2 regions of the Streptomyces sp. NPDC058086 genome follow, and region 2 is predicted to be linked to the other one. Evidence: riboswitches for the same ligand, from Rfam matches in the RefSeq annotation. Region 2 holds a riboswitch; the other holds the start of a gene.
The links. A riboswitch is a leader RNA that binds a small molecule or an ion and turns the genes downstream of it on or off. The one in region 2 is predicted to bind glycine.
Positions count from the first base shown of each region.

Region 1: it holds a riboswitch for glycine, as region 2 does, so the genes downstream of both, gcvT (glycine cleavage system aminomethyltransferase GcvT) here and gcvP (aminomethyl-transferring glycine dehydrogenase) in region 2, are expected to answer to the same signal.

Region 1 is NZ_JBHVST010000006.1:184,566-187,964, forward strand. It holds gene ACFVWD_RS07150 (enhanced serine sensitivity protein SseB) at 36-839, opposite strand; gene ACFVWD_RS07155 (AAA family ATPase) at 970-1,650, opposite strand; glycine riboswitch at 1,819-1,919, shown strand; gene gcvT (glycine cleavage system aminomethyltransferase GcvT) at 2,066-3,184, shown strand; gene gcvH (glycine cleavage system protein GcvH) at 3,313-3,399, shown strand, end outside.
Region 2 is NZ_JBHVST010000037.1:82,378-85,776, forward strand. It holds gene gcvP (aminomethyl-transferring glycine dehydrogenase) at 1-1,339, opposite strand, end outside; glycine riboswitch at 1,520-1,615, opposite strand; gene ACFVWD_RS27290 (PRC-barrel domain-containing protein) at 1,730-2,101, shown strand; gene ACFVWD_RS27295 (DNA polymerase IV) at 2,193-3,399, opposite strand, start outside.

The sequences.
Region 1 (3,399 bases), on a different contig from region 2:
AATGGTCACAGCCTCGCACCCCTTTCGGGGCGCTTCTACTGGCCTTGCTGATAAAAGGGCCGTACCTGGGCTCGCATCCAGTCGCCCACCGGGTCCTGGGCGACGTCGAGGAGGACCAGGTTCACCGGCCACTTGACCGCGACGCGGGAGAGGGCCCGGGAGAGGGCGTCCATGGGGAGGGCACGGAGGTCTCCCTCCCACACGGAGAGTTCGACCCCGACGAACATGACCGGGTCGTCGCCCTCGATGCTGGCCAGACAGCGGCGGGCGGTCCGTACGACTCCCGTCGCCGCGAACTCGGCCGAGGCGGCGGCGAAGAAGTCCACCGGATCGTCCTGCCAGTCGGGCTCGTAGAGTTTCACCCGGCCACCGCTCGTGGGCCCGTCCAGCGGGGTGCGCCCGGCCCGGCACAGCTCGGCGACCGCGAGGGGCGGCAGCGGCACACCGACCACCCCGTCCGGGTTGATCGCGATGCCGACCTGCGGAGGCAGCCCGCGGGCGAACTCGACCGCGGGCGCGATCGTGTACGACAGATGGCTGCCGGCGACCTGGCGGAACTGCTCCTCGGAGCTGAAGACCGGCACGTACGCCTGGCCGTCGATCTCCAGGGTGGGCAGGTCGAGGGATCCCGCGTGCGGTCCGCCGCCGTTGGGCAGCGGCACCCAGACGAAGCTGCGGCCGAGGACCTCGACGATGCGGCCGCCGGCCGAGGGCACTCCGAGGGACGCGGAGAGCACCTCCTCCAGTTCGTTGCCCGGCCAGCCGCCGTGCGAGTGGGGGTGTGAGCCGGGTTGCGGGTACGCCGGTGCCGAGAAGTCCGGGAAGTCGGGGATGTCCATCTGTCTACCTGTCTACCGCCTGCGGTGAACCACTGTTCTGGTGTTCTGGCTGGAAAGATTAGTGGGCCTGTACGACTTCCCGACCGCTCTCGGTCACTCTCGGCTGCTCGCGGCCACTCCCGTCTGTTTCTCAGTCACCGAAGCCGATCCTCCGCAGTACGTCCGCCGCGTCCCGGTCGAGGAGCACCGCCGAGCCGCAGCCCTCCGGCAGGTCGCCCCGCTCGACGGAGCGCAGCAGCCGGGCGACCGCGCCCCGGTGCCGGGCGAACGCGTACCGCGAGACGCCCCGGCCACGCTCGCGCTGGCCCTCCAGCGCCGTGCCGGGCGTGACGTCGAGCAGCAGCAGATGGAGGGTGCCGCCGCGCCGCTGGCCCTCGCGGGCGAGCCAGCGGCGCACCCAGGCCTGCGTACCGCAGTCGTGCACGACGACCCCGGCGCCGGAGCGCAGGGCGCGGCGCAGGCCCGCGTAGTGCGCGAGGCGGACCAGGGGCCGGTAGACGGCGTACGGCAGCCGGCCGGCCGCCCGCTCGTCCCAGCGGTCCCTGGTGTCCTGGGAGTCGATGCGCGCACCCTCGACGGCGCGGCGCATCAGGGTCGACTTGCCGCTGCCCGGCAACCCGGTGACCACGACGACGTCGGCCGCTCCGAAGTACAGACCGTGCGGAGAGTGTCCCGCGCGCGCTCTGAGGTCGCGGACGACGGCCGACGGCAGCGCGCCGCACGCCTCCCGGGTCCTGGCCGGGGCGCCGGGCTGCTCGGGCAGCGCGAGGCCCGAGGTCGTGGCGTACGCCGTGGTCCTGTTCACCGTGATCGTCCTCCCCTTGGGTGTGGAGTCCCATCCCCGTCGAGTGTAAAGAGAAGGTAATGCGCGGTGTCTCTCGTTTCCGTACGCGGACTGCCACAGGCCGGTTACAGATGCGGACTGCCGTGATCGGACGGCGCGTGCGATGATGTGCCCGCCAACTGCATACCGGCCGTTTGAATCCGCGCGGGAGAGTTCCGGGAACCTTCGGGTACCCGGGCGCCGAAGGAGCAAGTCCCTCCCTTGAATCTCTCAGGCCCCGTTACCGCGCGGGCGAGGCACATCTGAAAAGCGGGCCGCTCTCCAGTGGCTCCACCCAAGGTGCAAGTCAGGACCTCCGTTCGCGGGGTCGTGATGAACCTCTCAGGTTCCGATGACAGATGGGGAGGAACGACCTCGCCGTCATGCCTTGGGAGCCCCACCGATGAGCAGTAACGCACCCCGTCTCACCGCGCTCGATGCCCTGCATCGCTCGCTCGGCGCGACGATGACCGACTTCGCGGGCTGGGACATGCCCCTGCGCTACGGCTCCGAACGCGACGAGCACCTCGCCGTACGCACCCGGGCCGGCCTCTTCGACCTGTCGCACATGGGCGAGATCACGGTCACCGGGCCGGGGGCCGCCACCCTGCTGAACCACGCGCTGGTCGGCAACATCGCCTCCGTCGGCGTCGGCCGCGCCCGCTACACGATGATCTGCCGGGAGGACGGCGGCATCCTGGACGACCTGATCGTCTACCGGCTGGCCGAGAACGAGTACATGGTCGTCGCGAACGCCTCCAACGCCCAGGTGGTGCTGGACGCGCTGACCGAGCGTGCCGCCGGCTTCGACGCCCTCGTGCGCGACGACCGGGACGCGTACGCGCTGATCGCCGTGCAGGGCCCGGAGTCCCCCGGCATCCTCAAGTCGCTGACCGACGCCGACCTGGACGGGCTGAAGTACTACGCGGGCCTGCCGGGCACCGTCGCGGGCGTCCCGGCGCTGATCGCCCGCACGGGCTACACGGGCGAGGACGGCTTCGAGCTGTTCGTGGCCCCGTCCGACGCCGAGAAGCTGTGGCAGGCGCTGACGGACGCGGGCGCGCCCGTCGGGCTCGTCCCCTGCGGCCTGTCCTGCCGCGACACGCTGCGCCTGGAGGCGGGCATGCCGCTGTACGGGCATGAGCTGACCACCTCGCTCACCCCCTTCGACGCGGGGCTCGGGCGGGTCGTGAAGTTCGAGAAGGAGGGGGACTTCGTGGGGCGTGCCGCGCTCCAGGAGGCCGCCTCCCGCGCCGAGGAGAACCCCCCGCGGGTGCTCGTCGGGCTTGTCGCCGAGGGCCGTCGCGTACCCCGCGCCGGGTTCTCGGTCGTCGCCGACGGCAAGGTGATCGGCGAGGTCACCTCCGGCGCGCCTTCCCCGACGCTGGGCAAGCCGATCGCGATGGCGTACGTCGACGCCGCGCACGCCGCGCCGGGCACGGCCGGGGTCGGCGTGGACATCAGGGGCAGCCATGAGCCGTACGAGGTCGTGGCGCTGCCGTTCTACAAGCGCCAGAAGTAGCTTCGGGGCCGAAAGGGCCCCGTTCAGCGCGCCCACATGACGCACGCCGCTGTGTCACGTCTCGTATCCCAGGACCACTCGGTCATCCCGTTCATCCGCACTCCCCCGCGTACAGGAGAATTCAGGCCATGAGCAACCCCCAGCAGCTGCGCTACAGCAAGGAGCACGAGTGGCTGTCGGTCGCCGAGGACGGCGTATCGACGGTCGGCATCACC
Region 2 (3,399 bases):
ACGCGGTCCAGACGGCGCCCACCTGCTTGCGGGCGGTGGTCTCGTCGCAGGCGATCGACACGTGGTCGGCGTCGACGAGATGGAGGTTGACGCCTCCGCTGCGCGCGCCCGCCACGACCTCGGCGGCCCGGCCCGGCACCCGCGCGGTCAGCGTGTCGAAGTAGGCACCGTGCACGACCTCGACCCCGCCGGCCGTCAGGCCCGCGGCGAGGATCGTGGCGTACCGGTGCGTACGCCGCGCGATGGTCCGCAGGCCCTCGGGACCGTGGTAGACGGCGTACATGCCGGCCATCACCGCGAGCAGCACCTGCGCCGTACAGATGTTGCTGGTCGCCTTCTCGCGGCGGATGTGCTGCTCCCGCGTCTGCAGGGCGAGCCGGTACGCCTTGTGTCCGTCGGCGTCCACGGAGACGCCCACCAGCCGGCCGGGCAGGCTGCGCGCGAAGGTCTCGCGCACCGCCATGTATCCGGCGTGCGGACCGCCGAAGCCCATCGGCACGCCGAAGCGCTGGGTCGTACCGATCGCGATGTCGGCGCCGAGCTCACCGGGTGAGGTGAGCAGCGTGAGGGCGAGCAGGTCGGCGGCGACCGTGACCACCGCGCCGAGCTCGTGCGCCTGCTCGATGACGGGCTTCAGGTCGCGTACGGCACCGGAGGCACCCGGGTACTGGATCAGCACGCCGTTGATCTCACGCCCGGCGATCTCGGCCGGGATGCCCTCGCCCAGGTCGGCGACGACGATCTCGACGCCGGTCGGCTCGGCGCGGGTCTCGATGACGGCGACGGTCTGCGGCAGGGTGTCCGCGTCGACCAGGAAGAGGCCCTTCTTGTTCTTGCCCATGCGCCGGGACAGCGCCATCGCCTCGGCGGCGGCGGTGCCCTCGTCGAGCAGCGAGGCCCCGGAGGTGGGCAGCCCGGTCAGCTCGGCGACGACGGTCTGGAAGTTCAGCAGCGCTTCGAGCCGCCCCTGGGAGATCTCCGGCTGGTACGGCGTGTACGCGGTGTACCAGGCCGGGTTCTCCATGACGTTGCGCAGGATCACCGGCGGCGTGAACGTGCCGTAGTAGCCGAGACCGATCATCGAGTCGAGCACCTGGTTGCGGTCCGCGAGAGAGCGCAGCTCGGCCAGTACCTCGGCCTCGGTGCGCGCGCCCGGCAGCTCCAGCGCCTCGGCGTTCTTGATGACGTCCGGCACAGCGGCGGCCGTCAGCTCGTCGAGCGAGCCGTACCCGACCTGCGCGAGCATCTTGGCCCGTGCCTCGGGGTCGGGCCCGATGTGGCGCTGCTCGAAGGGGATTCCCTGTTCGAGCTCGGAGAGCGGAATGCGATGGGCGGTCATTGCGGAGGCCTCCTGGTCTGACACGACCTTCGAGGGGCACCACGGCGCGGGTACCCCGACGGCCTCCCCCTCTGTCATCTCAACCTGAGAGCTTCACCGGACCGCCTGCTCACTGCGACCCGGCTTTCACCGTCGGTGAGAGCGGAGGCCTTCGACACCCGCCCTGCTTTCCAGAGTGACCTCGTCCGTGCGGTACGTGTGCCTGAGAGATTCCGGGGAGGATTTGCTCCTTCGGCGCCTCCGATGATGCCTGGAGGACTCTCCCGCACGGGGTCAGCAGCCGCTTGCCAGCCTACCAGCGAGGACAACGCACGAGCTTTCGAGTGGCCACCTTCCCGAATGTGCTCTTTTGTAGTGCTTACGGATGAGTTGCTAGCGAGTGGAGGGACCGTGCAGACCGACATCGATCCGCGCAACCTGATCGGCCGCAAGGCGCTCGACCGCAACGGCGCCAAGATCGGCACGGTCGACGAGGTCTATCTCGACGACGCGACCGGCGTCCCGGAGTGGGCCGCCATACGGACGGGCCTGTTCAGCAGGGACGCCTTCGTCCCCCTGGAGCCCAGCGAAGTCGTGGAGGGCACACTGCGTGTCCCCTTCGACCGCGCCCTGATCAAGGACGCCCCCGACTTCGGCGTGGGCCGCCACCTCTCCCCCGAACAGGAACTCCAGCTCTACCACCACTACGGCCTGGACGTGACCCCCCCACCGCCACCCCCGGACCGCGACTTCGGCCATCTGGCGGGCACGGACGAGGGTTGACTTCTCAGGATGGGGCCCAGCTGACGCGCCCTGTCGGGGGCGCGGGGAACTGCGCGACCAGCCACATACCGCCCGCAGCGCCAAGCCGACTTCACCCCCCACGGCGATCGCACACGGGCCCCCTCACCAACGGCAACGGATCAGCCAACTCCAACGCAACATCATCCGTACGAAACGTCCGCACACGCCCCGGCTCGGAGTAAGGCGTCTCGAACCGCACGGTCACCCTCCCGAGCCCACTCCCCTGCACCCACCCGTGCCCGAACTCCGCATGCCGCACGTCATGCCCCGCAGGCCACCGCCGCTCGGCGGGCGGCGTCTGCTCGGCAGCCGCTTCCTCCGCCCTCTCTTCGCCCGGCTGCTCCAGTACCGCCGACTCCCCCGCGGCGGCCTCCGCCTCCGCTTGCGCCTGGGCCTGGGCCTGGGCGAACAGGTCCTCTTGCGTGTAGTCGGCGAGCCCCGAGACGCCGACCCCCAGCAGCCGCACGCCCCCGGTCGTGTCCACCGCCTCCAGAAGCCGCGCGGCGGCCTCCCGTACGACGCCGGGGTCGTCCGTCGGCCCCCGCAGCGTCTCGGACCGGGTCAGCGTCGAGAAGTCGTACCTCCGCACCTTCAGCACGATGGTCCGCCCCGACAGCCCGGCGTCCCGCAGCCGCCGCACACACCGGTCGGCGAGCCGCTGCACCTCCAGGCCGACCCGCATCCGGTCGTGGATGTCCACGTCGTACGTGTCCTCCACCGACACGGACTTCGTCCCCCGCTCGGCCACCACGGGCCGCTCGTCGTGCGCCAGCGCCATCGCGTACAGCGCGTGCCCGTGCGCCTTCCCCACCAGCCGTACGAGCTCGTCCTCGCCCGCCTCGGCGATCTCGTCGACCGTGGTGATCCCTGCCCGGCGCAGATGGTCCCCGGTCGCCGGCCCGACACCAGGCAGCGTCCGCACCGACATCGGCCCCAGCAGCGCGCGCTCCGTCCCCGGTTCGATGACCACGAGACCGTCGGGCTTCGCCTGCTCCGAAGCGATCTTGGCGAGCATCTTGGACGCGGCGAGCCCCACCGAACCCGTCAGCCCCGTGACGGCCCGGATGTCCGCGCGCAGCTTCACCCCGGCCAGCCGCGCGGAAGCCTCGTCCCAGGCCGCTTGCCCCGCCTCCAGATCGACGAACGCCTCGTCCAGGCTCAGCGGCTCCACCAACGGCGACAGGGCCCCCAGCAGCCCCATCACCTGCTCGCTGACCTCCCGGTAGAGGGTGAAGCGGGGCACGAGATACGCGGCGTTCGGCGCCAGCCGCCGTGCC